Regions from separate parts of the Pseudoalteromonas sp. SW0106-04 genome, predicted to be linked through region 1. Evidence: predicted binding sites of a transcription regulator. Region 1 holds the regulator's gene; each other region holds the start of a gene.
What was found. Region 1 encodes LexA, which represses DNA repair genes until DNA is damaged. Its sites were predicted from a motif close to TACTGTATNNNNATACAGTA; they were not measured.
Positions count from the first base shown of each region.

Region 2: a site for LexA is predicted at 1,135-1,154, ahead of W04_RS13345 (YebG family protein). Genes of this name have one in related genera too.
Region 3: a site for LexA is predicted at 1,707-1,726, ahead of ruvC (crossover junction endodeoxyribonuclease RuvC). Genes of this name have one in related genera too.
Region 4: a site for LexA is predicted at 1,588-1,607, ahead of uvrD (DNA helicase II). Genes of this name have one in related genera too.

Region 1 covers NZ_BCAI01000002.1:415,706-418,855, forward strand. Annotated here, with positions in the region: gene coxB (cytochrome c oxidase subunit II) at 1-855, opposite strand, end outside; gene lexA (transcriptional repressor LexA) at 1,174-1,791, opposite strand; gene W04_RS04625 (HNH endonuclease family protein) at 2,011-2,760, shown strand; gene W04_RS04630 (STAS/SEC14 domain-containing protein) at 2,826-3,150, shown strand, end outside.
Region 2 covers NZ_BCAI01000011.1:107,835-110,984, reverse strand. Annotated here, with positions in the region: gene dsbB (disulfide bond formation protein DsbB) at 1-324, shown strand, start outside; gene W04_RS19120 (DUF6170 family protein) at 321-623, shown strand; gene W04_RS13350 (ComEA family DNA-binding protein) at 659-955, opposite strand; gene W04_RS13345 (YebG family protein) at 1,171-1,482, shown strand; gene W04_RS13340 (amino acid aminotransferase) at 1,539-2,732, opposite strand; gene W04_RS13335 (GAF domain-containing protein) at 2,761-3,150, opposite strand, start outside.
Region 3 covers NZ_BCAI01000009.1:55,194-58,343, reverse strand. Annotated here, with positions in the region: gene aspS (aspartate--tRNA ligase) at 1-1,653, shown strand, start outside; gene ruvC (crossover junction endodeoxyribonuclease RuvC) at 1,765-2,286, shown strand; gene ruvA (Holliday junction branch migration protein RuvA) at 2,289-2,909, shown strand; gene ruvB (Holliday junction branch migration DNA helicase RuvB) at 2,923-3,150, shown strand, end outside.
Region 4 covers NZ_BCAI01000023.1:33,237-36,386, reverse strand. Annotated here, with positions in the region: gene uvrD (DNA helicase II) at 1-1,523, opposite strand, end outside; gene W04_RS18060 (GNAT family N-acetyltransferase) at 1,726-2,061, opposite strand; gene W04_RS18055 (HAD-IA family hydrolase) at 2,080-2,772, opposite strand; gene xerC (tyrosine recombinase XerC) at 2,775-3,150, opposite strand, start outside.

The DNA.
Region 1 (3,150 bases):
GATATACACTTGCTCGCCCGATGCCATAAGCTCATCTTCTGAGAGGATTTGTTCTAGCAGCTCAGCATCAGCCTGCGCCTGAGCTTGCTTCGCTTGTTTCTGCTCTGCCAGCCAAGCGTCAAACTCTTCAGGGGGTTTTGCTTCTACGACCACCGGCATAAAGCCGTGGTCTTTGCCGCATAACTCGGCGCACTGGCCGCGATACGTACCCGGTTCGTTTACGCGCGTCCAAGCTTCGTTGATAAACCCAGGGTTAGCGTCTTTCTTTACTGCAAAATCGGGCACCCACCAAGAGTGAATGACGTCATCCGAGGTCATTAAAAAACGTACTTTTTGATTAGTGGGAATGACCAAGGGTTTATCTACTTCGAGGAGGTAATTGTCGCCCTTATTTTGCGCATTTTTGATTTGCTCTTGAGGCGTTGACAGCAGTGAGTAAAAGCCCACATCGTGGCCCATATACTCGTAGTGCCATTTCCATTGTGAACCAGTCACCTTAATGGTGATATCGGCCTTTGATGTATCCTCCATAGCAATCAGGGTTTTGGTGGCCGGAACAGCCATGGCTATGAGAATAACAAATGGAATCGCTGTCCAAAGTATTTCTACTTTGGTGCTTTCATGAAAGGTAGCGGGGGTGACCCCTTTTGACTTGCGGTGTTTGAGCAGCGCCCAAAACATCACCGCGAAAACAACTACACCAATCACACAGCATATAATAAATATGGTCATGTGTAGTTGGTAAACATTTTCGCTAATGTCAGTTACCCCTTGGCGCAAGTTGTACTTGCTATTCGCGGACACCAATTGAGGGAATAACAGACATAGCAACATGAGGGAGCTCAGCTTCTTCATGTGTACCATCTCCTTATTGTTGCGCAATGCAAGGAAGAGGCGGTTACAGCTTAATACCCAATCTTCGTTATTATTATGCTTTTACCAGTCGACAACTTTGACCCTAAATAAACTGTTGAAAAACCGACCAGCAAAGCCTGTAATATAACCAATTAGTCAAAGATTGAGCTAATAGCAAGTTAATACACTATTTTTGTTTACGTTTTATTAATAAATTAACAGGGAGATTCAAACTGTTAGAAAGCGCTGTGGCTAAGGAGGGAACGTGGGGAAAGCCCCTAATAACCGACCTATTAGAGGCAAAATAAGTAAATTTAATTACATCCAGTCGGCGTTTCGGATCACACCTACAGCTAAGCCTTCAATATTAAAGGATTCGTTTTCTAAATCGACTTCAATGGGTGTGAATTCTTCATTCTCTGCATGCAGCAGAACCTTACGCCCAGCTTTTTCTAAGCGCTTCACGGTGACATCTTCATCAACCCGCGCGACCACCACTTGGCCGTTTTCAGCCACCTGAGTGCGATGTACCGCTAATAAGTCGCCATCCATGATGCCGATGTCTTTCATACTCATGCCATTTACGCGCAGCAAGTAATCTGCAGCAGGCTTGAACAGCAGTGGGTCTATCTGGCAGTGACTCTCTATATGCTGTTGGGCAAGAATAGGCTCGCCCGCAGCAACGCGGCCAATTAAAGGCAGGCCCAATTGTTCGGGTTCTTCTTCCTCGACCAATTGAATACCTCGACTCGCGCCAGGCTTCATTTTAATTACGCCTTTCTTAGCTAACGCCTTAAGATGTTCTTCTGCGGCGTTAGCACTGCGAAACCCTAGTGTTTGTGCAATTTCTGCACGCGTCGGCGGCATGCCGGTATCTTTAATAAAGACTTTAATCAGCTCAAGAATTTGCGATTGGCGTTTAGTTAATGGGCGCATACAACTGGGTTTCCATACAGTACATTTAACTGTGAGTATATACAGTTAAATGAAAATCGCAAATAAAATCAGGGAATTTGCTGTCCGTTGCAACCTTAATTAATACAACTTCGCTTTTGTTCACATGCAACCTCACCTCACACTCATAAAGTGATAAGTGACGAATGCGCGACAATGCTTTAAAGTAGCGCTGTTTTAGTCATATTATTAAGCAGTTAGATGACTCGCCAAGGTGTATTTTCAGCGTTCCTTTTATTTATTTCGGCACTGACGATAGGTGCGTGCAAAGCCGATATGGTCAAGATGTCGCGCAGCGGCCTTTGTCACCCTGAAGACTCTGCTCATTATCAACGCACTCAATCTTTCACTCCCTATGCGAACTTAGAAAGCTGTTTAGCTGACGGTGGACGTTTACCAAAGAACTACACTAAACAAACATCAGAAAATAGTTATCATCGGGATAACTGGCCACATTGGTTAGACATCGATCACGACTGCCAAGACGCCCGTGCTGAAGTGCTGATTGCCCAATCACACACTAATGTAAGCTACACCACCCAGGCGCGCTGCACCGTCACCAGCGGTCAGTGGCATGACCCTTATTCGGGGCAGATACTACGCAATGACGATGACTTAGATATAGACCATATTGTGCCGCTTAAATTTGCCTATGAACACGGTGCTGCCACTTGGAGTCGTTCGCAAAAGGCACAATTTGCCAACGATATGGAGAATTTGCTTGCTGTTGATGATGGCCTAAATCGTAGCAAAGGCGCAAAAGGTCCTTGGCAATGGTTGCCGCCGCATCAAGATTATCGTTGTCAGTACATTCAGCGCTTTAATTACATTATGAGCAAGTATGACCTTCGCTACTCGCAAAACGAAAAAGACCAAGTTCAGAGTTTGCTGCAAAACTGCGTGGGTGAAACTTTAAACCTCAGCGCACTGCCCTCAACCGTGCACCAATAACCAACCGTTTGAAAGTAAATATTCTATATTGATAGAGCATCCAATGAACTCGTTGGCGAGGATATATGCTCAATATCACTATAAACGAAACACACAATACTGCCCTACTCGAACCACAAGGCCAGCTGACAGCAGAAGACTTTGCAGCAGCAGTGCGTATTATCGACCCTTACATTGAACAGCATGCAAAGCTACATGCCCTCATTATTGCTACTGAACACTTTCCGGGGTGGGACTCATTTGCCGCGTTACTCTCTCATCTGCAATTTGTGCGTGACCATCATCAAAAGGTGAACAAAGTAGCCATTGCCACCAATTCGTTGCTTGGTGACTTTGCCCAGCACCTAGGCGCACACTTTATTCATGCAGAGGTTAAATCCTTTCGTTATG
Region 2 (3,150 bases), on a different contig from region 1:
GTGTATTTACGCCTAGTGGCGCTGGCGAGTTGGCTGGTTGCCAGTATTTGGGGTTTCTTGCTCGCCAAAGAGCATATCATGATGCAAACCACCACAGATCCGTTTGCCTTCGTATGCGAGTTTGAACCTAACTTCCCAAGCTTTATGCCTTTACACGAGTGGCTGCCGAGCTTTTTTGCTGCTACCGGTGATTGTGGCAACATTGATTGGCAATTTATGGGGTTATCAATGCCTGGGTGGATGCAGGTGATCTTTGCGGTGATGGCAGTCGTTGCAATTATCATTACCTTAAGCAGCTTTTTTTATAAACCTAAGGCTTCATGATTTACTTTCTTCCCAGTCAAATTCCGAAACTCAAGTCGCTCAGTCACAATGAGCGACTTGCTATAGTAACGGATTCATTAAACAGGCTATCAGCGCAGCGCCGAGTCATGCTCAATATTATTAAACTGCTGCTGATCACCCCACTATTTCTGCTGCTGGTGCGCTTTGAAGGCTGGCACATGTTGCCATGGCTGCTCTTAGCCGGCATCGCCTATCCTATTATTGTGCTCCCAGTGCGCCATGCATTCGCGCTGTTTCACCTTGATGAAGCCATCGCCGCACATAAAAAGGGCAACTAAACGTTGCCCTTTGGTTTATCAGCAATACTTTGCCACTATCTTACCTTCACCAATTCCCGAATTTGCGCCAACGTACTTGCACCAATACCTGGCACGGCGTCTAGCTCATCAACACTGCGGAAATTGCCTTGCACCTGACGATACTCGATGATGGCGGCTGCTTTAGTGGGGCCAATGCCCGGCAGCGATTGTAGCTGTGCTTCGGATGCTTGATTAATGTCAAGTTTGGCTGGGGTTACCTGCTCACTCGCTTGTTGAGGTGCCTCAGCAGCGACCACCGCTGGGGTAAGTACAAGCGCACAGGTGGTGTAGAGTGCGGTTAGTAGCTTCATGCTTCTCTCCTTAGAAGTTAAAGTAAAAGTCCTTGTTACTTCAACAGTAAATAAAGAATAATTACTGAGATGTGTCAAATAAAACTAACGATAAAATCGTGCTTTTTGTGGTAAAAATGCTTAACCCTTTAAAAGGAATAATTAAAACCCTTGACGGGCGAATCGCCAACCACTACCCTTACTGTATAAAAAAACAGTACCCTTGAGGAGAAGCCATGGCTGTTGTAACTAAATACGTTGTAGAACGAGACGGAGTCGAGCGCATGACCTTTACTAGCAAAAAAGAAGCCGATGCCTATGATAAGATGCTCGATATTGCCGAAAGCTTAGAAGAGTTATTAGGCGGCGTTGATGTTCCCTTAAGTGAGCAACAAGTAGAAAGCCTGTCGTTGGAAATAGCAAAACAAAAAGACGACTTTATGCACGTACTTAAAGGTACCAAGCCTGCAGCAAAGGCCACAAAAAAAGCCAGCAAAGAGCCAAGTGATAAGGAAAATGTTACCGAGCTCAAAGCCAAAGAGGCGTAAAGCTATTTCTTAGACATAAAAAAAGCCAGCATTGCTGGCTTTTTTTATCATTCGCGTTACTTAGTAACCGCTGCAACGGCATCGGCAAAGTAATCGATATTATCTTTGCTTACCCCTGCCACATTTACACGGCTAGAACCGACAATGTAGATTGAGTACTCTTTTTGTAGGCGTTCGATCTGTTCTTTGTTAATCCCTAGGAAAGAGAACATACCGTGCTGGCGTTCAATAAATGAGAAGTCCATGCCTTCGCATTTGTCGTTTAACTTATCCTTAAGCAATGAACGCAAACCATTGATACGAGAGCGCATGTCATCAAGCTCTTGGTGCCACATCGCAGTTAGCTCGTCGCTACTAAGAATAGTATTAACAATATCCGCACCGTGTGCCGGCGGCATAGAGTAAATACTGCGTACCACACTGAGCATCACTGAATTAGCAATATCAGCGGTGGCTTGATCTTTTGAGATCACCGAACAGGCACCAATACGCTCACGGTATAAGCCGAAATTTTTCGAACATGACGAACAAATGATTAGCTCATCTACCTGCGAGGCCAAATGGCGTAAACCCGCAGCATCCTCATCCAAACTCGTACCAAAACCTTGATAGGCGATATCAACCAGTACTGTAAAGCCTTGAACTTTAGCGATTTCAGCTACTTTTTGCCACTGCGCAAAATTCAAGTCCATGCCGCTTGGGTTGTGACAACATGCATGTAACAGCACCACATCACCCGCAGGCACTTGGCTGAGCGTGTTCACCATGTCATCAAATAACAAACCTTTGTTATCATAGTCATAGTAAGGGTACTCTTTCACATTCAGGCCAGCCGCTTCAAATAGGCTAATGTGGTTGGCCCATGTTGGCGTAGTCACCCACACCGTGGCTTGCTCATTACAACGCTTAATGAACTCGGCCGCCACCCGTAACGAACCCGTGCCCCCTGGAGCCTGAGCTGTACGCACACGGTCCGCTAGCAAAGCCGGGTGAGCACCGCCAAGTAGCAGTTGCTCCATTTTCTGACAATATTCCAAATTACCGGCCAGCCCAATGTATGACTTAGTGGTTTCATTGGCGAGACGAAACTCTTCAGCCTTTTTTACGGCCTTCAATACAGGGGTTTGCCCTTGCTCGTCTTTGTATACGCCAACACCTAGGTCGATTTTTTTGTCATTGGTGTCGGCTTTAAACGCAGCCATAAGCCCAAGAATTGGATCTGTCGGTAAAGGTTTTAATTGTGAGAACATGGAACTCTCTTTATTATCTCAGGTTAGGTTAGTCCTGACGGCTGGTTGGTAAGTGCTCGCTAATCTCTAAACACGCAGCTATTAGCAACGCAACCTGATCAGGGGTAAAAAACTCGTCGGTAAATGCTTCAGCATCAATAATGCCCACTACTTTACCTGTCTCGTCATAAAGCGGCAAGCAGCTTTCTGCTTTCACTTTGGGGTCACATGTATAGTATTCGCCACCGTTGGCAACATAGTCTTCCACATCATTTATCACCCGAGCAACCCCGCTGAGTGTAACCTGCACATTATTGCTGGTTGTTGCAAAGTCAGGGTTAATAGGAAAAAGAGGGCGACTAGGTGCGCCGTAATAAGCTAGCTTAAGTAGCTGTGGCTGACCTTCAATATGTTGACTTTGATAAATACCAAACCAGTC
Region 3 (3,150 bases), on a different contig from region 1:
GGCTTGGTGCAGGTGGTGTTCGACCCGGAAGTCGAAGGGCTTATGGATGTGGCGAATAAACTTCGCCAAGAATTCTGTGTACAAGTCAAAGGGGTAGTCCGCGCTCGCCCTGACAGCCAAGTCAACAAAGACATGAGCACAGGGGAAGTGGAAATTCTGGGTACTGGCCTTGAGATCATTAACCGCAGCGACGCTCTCCCACTGGATTTTAACCAGCAAAACTCCGAAGAGCGCCGTCTAAAGTACCGTTACTTGGATCTTCGCCGCTTAGAGATGAGCGACCGCATTAAGTTGCGTGCCAAAGCCACAAGTTTTGTTCGCCGCTTCCTTGATTGCAATGACTTCCTCGATATTGAAACGCCGGTACTGACCAAAGCGACTCCTGAAGGAGCACGTGACTACCTTGTGCCAAGCCGTGTGCATCATGGCAGCTTCTATGCACTGCCGCAGTCGCCACAGCTGTTTAAACAACTGTTGATGATGTCTGGTTTTGATCGTTACTACCAAATCGTTAAATGTTTCCGTGATGAAGATTTGCGTGCCGACCGCCAGCCAGAGTTCACGCAAATCGATATCGAAACCTCATTTATGAGTTCAGACCAAGTTCGCGGTGTCACTGAAAAGCTGATCCGTGATATGTGGCAAGAGTTGCTGAATGTTGACTTAGGCGAGTTCCCAGTAATGGCCTATAGCGAAGCCATGCGTCGTTTTGGTTCAGACAAGCCTGACCTACGTAACCCGATGGAGCTTATTGACGTTGCTGATTTGGTTAAAGACGTTGAGTTTAAAGTGTTCTCTGGCCCTGCTAATGATGAAAAAGGCCGCGTAGCCGTACTTAGCGTGCCAGGCGGTGCGTCGTTATCACGCAAGCAAATTGATGAGTACACCAAATTTATCGGCATCTATGGCGCTAAAGGTTTAGCCTGGATGAAGGTCAATGACCGCAACGCGGGTGTGGAAGGCGTGCAATCACCGATTGCTAAATTCTTGAACGAAGAGGTGATCACCGCCTTACTTGAACGCACCAATGCGCAAACTGGCGATATCATTTTATTTGGTGCCGACTCACGCAATGTGGTCAATGAAGCCATGGGTGCGCTGCGCTTGAAAATTGGTTTAGACCTTGAGCTAACTGATTTAACTAAATGGGCGCCATTGTGGGTCGTAGACTTCCCGATGTTTGAAGAAGACGATGAAGGCAATCTACATGCTGTTCACCACCCATTTACTGCGCCAAAAGATGTCAGCCCAGAGGAGCTGGAAGCGAACCCTGCCGGTACGCTGTCTGATGCCTACGACATGGTTCTTAATGGTTACGAAGTGGGTGGTGGTTCGGTGCGTATCCACAATAATGCGATGCAACAAGCAGCGTTCCGCGTATTGGGGATCAATGAGCAAGAGCAACAAGATAAGTTCGGTTTCCTACTCGATGCGTTGAAGTATGGTACACCGCCGCACGCAGGCTTGGCGTTCGGCCTTGACCGTCTAGTGATGTTGCTTTGTGGTACAGACAATATTCGTGATGTCATTGCCTTCCCGAAAACGACGCAAGCATCTTGTTTGATGACCGATGCCCCGAGTGTGGCAAATCCCGATGCTCTGCAAGAGCTGGGTATCGGAGTGACTGTCTCTGAGAGTGAACAAAGCGAATAAGCGATAGCGATAAAAGAAGCGGCTCAGGCCGCTTTTTTTATGCTTCAGCTTTACACTGGTCATACATACAGTTACCATTTCCATAAGCGAGAATAATAATAAGGTCAGTGGGTGAGTATAATTTTGGGAATTGACCCCGGCTCGCGCTTTACCGGCTATGGTGTCGTGCAGCAGCAAGGGCATAAGTTCCATTACTTGGGCAGTGGCTGTATTAAGCTAGGTGACAACGCTTTCCCGTTGCGTCTAAAAATGATTTTCCAAGGCGTCAGCCAACTCATTGAGCAATTTAACCCTACCGCGTTTGCCATAGAGCAAGTGTTTATGGCCCACAATCCTGATTCGGCATTAAAGCTAGGACAAGCTCGGGGCGCAGCCATTGTTGCCGCGACCTTGGCCGATATTGACGTGTCAGAATACTCCGCGCGGCAAGTGAAACAAGCAGTGGTTGGGCGAGGCTCTGCGGAAAAGGCACAGGTACAACACATGGTGAAGCATATCTTGAAACTGCCAGCCACGCCGCAAGCAGATGCCGCCGACGCCTTGGCTATTGCTATGTGTCATGGCCACTCACAACAAAACTTAATAAAACTGTCCGGTCAAGCACGTAAAACCGTGCGCGGACGCTTGAGGTAACAATGATAGGACGAATTAGAGGATTGTTGGTTGAGAAGCAGCCCCCTGAGGTGTTAGTGGAAGCAGCGGGCATTGGCTATGAAATCAACCTCCCCATGAGTTGCTTTTATGCACTTCCCGAGTGTGGCGAACAGGTCACCTTGTATACCCACTTTGTGGTGCGAGAGGATGCGCAGCTGTTATTTGGGTTTAACACCAAAAACGAACGCGCCCTGTTTCGTGAATTATTAAAAGCCAATGGGGTAGGGCCTAAATTAGGCCTAGGTATTTTATCGGGGATGTCGGCAGAGCAATTTATCCATTGCGTTCATCATGGCGATGCAAGCACCTTAGTAAAGCTTCCTGGCGTTGGCAAAAAAACCGCAGAGCGGTTAGTGTTAGAAATGAAAGACAGGCTTAAAGATTGGGGTCCTGACTTATTTACCCCTCACACTGATTTGGCACCAATAGATGCGCCCAATGGCGATACTTTGGTCGCGAGTAATGCCCAAGACGATGCGGTTGCCGCACTTGAGGCTCTGGGTTATAAAAATGCTCAGGCAGTGAAGTCGGTAAAAGCAGTTGCGAAGCCAGGCATGGCCTCCGAAGAAATGATTAAGCAAGCGCTCAAAGCGATGCTATAACAGAGATACCATCATGATAGAAGCGGATCGGCTGATTGAGCCAGAGGTACAGGGTAATGAAGATGTGGTCGATAGAGCCATTCGGCCTAAGTTATTGGCCGACTATCACGGCCAACCTCATGTTAAACAGCAGATGGATATTTTTATCGAGGCTGCACGCTCACGTAGCGAGGCCTTAGATCATCTCCTTATATTTGGTCCCCCTGGGTTAGGTAAAACCACGTTAGCCAATATTGTTGCT
Region 4 (3,150 bases), on a different contig from region 1:
TCTAAGTTTTCCACGCGAGCACGGCCTTTTTCGCCTTTTTCGGCCTGATACATGGCCATCAAACCGGTATTCTCTATGGTGTATTTTGCCTGCTCCGCAAGGGTCAACTCAGCAATACGCTGCTCCACACCCTCAACCAACTCAATAAAGCGATTGACTGCTGTGGCGGCGCGACCAGACAAATGTTTCTGCTCTAAGATAGCCTTGGCGGCATACCATAACGGCAGCGACTCGGCTCGGGCACAGTCACGAATATGACTGAGCGTTTTATCGCCAATGCCTCGAGTTGGGGTGTTGATCACACGCTCAAAGGCGGCATCATCTTGACGATTACTCACCAGGCGCAAATAACATAATGCATCTTTGATTTCTTGGCGTTCGAAGAAGCGCATGCCGCCGTAAATACGGTACTTTAACCCCTCTTGTAACAAGGCTTCCTCTAAGACTCGAGATTGCGCATTGTTACGGTAAAGAATTGCCGTATCGGTTAGTGCATTGCCCGCATCCATCCAGGTTTTTATTTTGCCAACAATAAAGCGCGCTTCATCTAGCTCATTAAAAGCAGCATAAATGGAAATAGGCTCGCCTTGATTGCCGTCGGTCCACAGATTTTTACCCATGCGTTCTGCGTTATTCTCAATTAGAGAATTCGCCGCTTTCAAGATGGTGGCAGTCGAGCGGTAATTTTGTTCAAGACGAATGGTTTCGGCGTCGAAGTCGTCTAAAAAGCGTTTGATATTCTCGATACGGGCACCACGCCAGCCATAGATACTTTGATCATCATCGCCGACAATCATCATGCTGTTGGTATCGCCTGCGATCAGTGCTAGCCAGCGGTATTGAATGGTATTGGTATCTTGAAACTCGTCCACCAGAATATGCGCAAAGCGTTGTTGATAATGGCGCAGCAGAGTGGGGTTTTGCTGGAGTACCTCGTAGCAGCGCAGCAGTATTTCTGCAAAATCGACCAGTCCGGCGCGATCGCAAGCCTCTTGGTAAGCTGAGTATACACGCAGCAATAGCTGCTCGTTGACATCATAAGCTTGAATGTCACCGGGGCGCAGGCCCTCATCTTTTTTGGCGCTGATATACCACGCAAGGTGTTTGGCTGGCCACTTCTTCTCATCAATATTCATGGCCTTGAGTAAGCGGCGGATCATTCGCTGTTGATCATCGCTATCAAGGATTTGAAAAGACTCAGGCAGCTTGGCTTCGCGGTGATGGGCGCGCAAAATACGGTGTGCCAAGCCGTGGAATGTGCCTACCCACATCCCGCCAACGGAGCCTTGAATGGTCTGCTCGACACGAGCACGCATCTCTTTTGCGGCTTTGTTGGTAAAGGTTACGGCGAAGATGCTAAAAGGCGAGGCCCCTTCAACTTGAGTAAGCCAAGCGATGCGGTGCACCAAGACTCGGGTTTTGCCCGAGCCAGCTCCTGCTAATACCAGCATATTTTGCAACGGCGCTGCTACCGCCTCGCGTTGCTTGTCGTTTAAGCCATCAAGTAATTCAGATACATCCATCGCCGCTTTCCACCTGTCATAATTGCCACCAGTATAACAAGAGTTCCAGCTTGGCTAAATAGAATACTGTTTTTATAACCAGTGCGCTGTCTCTTTGTCATGAGCTATGGTGTTGCAGGCCCGACACTGGCATTTGATGGCTTTATAGCAGCTTGCTAAATACAATCTTAGTATCGGCATCAATTAGGCTGTTGGCAGTGAGTTATAGGTACTGGTGCTTTGCTAACATGGCACGCATAGCGCTAAAGCACAGCATGCTCTTAACTTGAATTTCTTGATAGCCATGGGCTTTGGCCCAGTGCTCTTGATATTGCAGCAGCGCACTGGCTACCCCTTGAGAGCGATAACTGGGCACCACGCTGCCAAGCCAGCTATAAAAACACTGTGGTGATAACGCAAAGCCCAGTTTAAAACCAATAATATGATGTTGCTGATAAGCTACGAGAGCAACCAAAGGAGCCGCCGCGATTCTTCGCTCATAGTGAGCCAGGCTGGCCCCAGTGGCAAGCTCTGGAATACGACCTGAGCTGTTAAACACTCAGACAAACTAACCTGTTTAAGTAAGAATCTCGAGCTCATGGATATCGCTAATCTCCATATCCGCTAGCCCCTTGTATTGGTAGCTAATCGCTTGGTTATTGAGCCATACACTTTTGCAACCAGCATTATTAGCGCCTTGTACATCGGTGTCTAAGCTATCGCCGATATGGATTATTTGCTGCGGTGTGACCGCCATTGCTTGCGCTGCTTTGTGGTAAAGGTCGCTGTAGGGTTTTGCACGACCGTCCGGGCCGGCCATAAACACGGCATCAAACTGGCCATGAAGATTAAAGCGGGTGACATCGACATTACCGTTGGTGATGGCTATCAGGCGAAAGCGTTGGCGCAAAGCGTCCAATAACGCTAGAACACTGTCGGCAACAACAATGTCACTACGGGCCTCGGCAAACGCCCGATAGGCATGTTCAGCATGGCTGCTATCAACGTCCATGTGAATCATGGCATGAGTAAGTGCTTGCTTACGTAGGGCGGTAACATCATGTGCTAATGCTGGCTGCTGCATTAACGCTTGTTCGCGACAGTATTGCCAAAAATCAGCTTCTTGCTCGCGCCATTGCGGCAATGTTTGTAAGTAATCATGTTGCGCCTGCAGTGCAGCCTTAATGACCGGATGATTGTTATACAGCGTGTCATCCAAATCAAAACTGAGCACTTTGGCTTGCTCTAAGGCGCGATTAAATCGAATCATAGTTACTTCTGTTTTTTGGCTCTAGGGTGGGTATTATCATACACCTTAGCAAGATGTTGAAAGTCCAAATGGGTATAAACCTGAGTGGCGGACAAGCTGCTGTGTCCAAGTAACTCTTGCACCGCGCGCAAATCACCACTGGACTCAAGCACATGCGAAGCAAAAGAGTGGCGTAGTTTGTGTGGGTGTACCTGTGCACTAATCCCTTGTTTGACGCCCCATTCACGCATGCGCTCACGCACGTGACGAGCAGAAATGCGCAACTTGCGCTGTGATAAAAATAGCGCATCAGAGTCTTGGCCGATCAGCGCTGGGCGTATTTTTAGCCACGAGTTTAATGCGCTAATAGCTTGGCGGCCCACAGGAACAATACGCTCT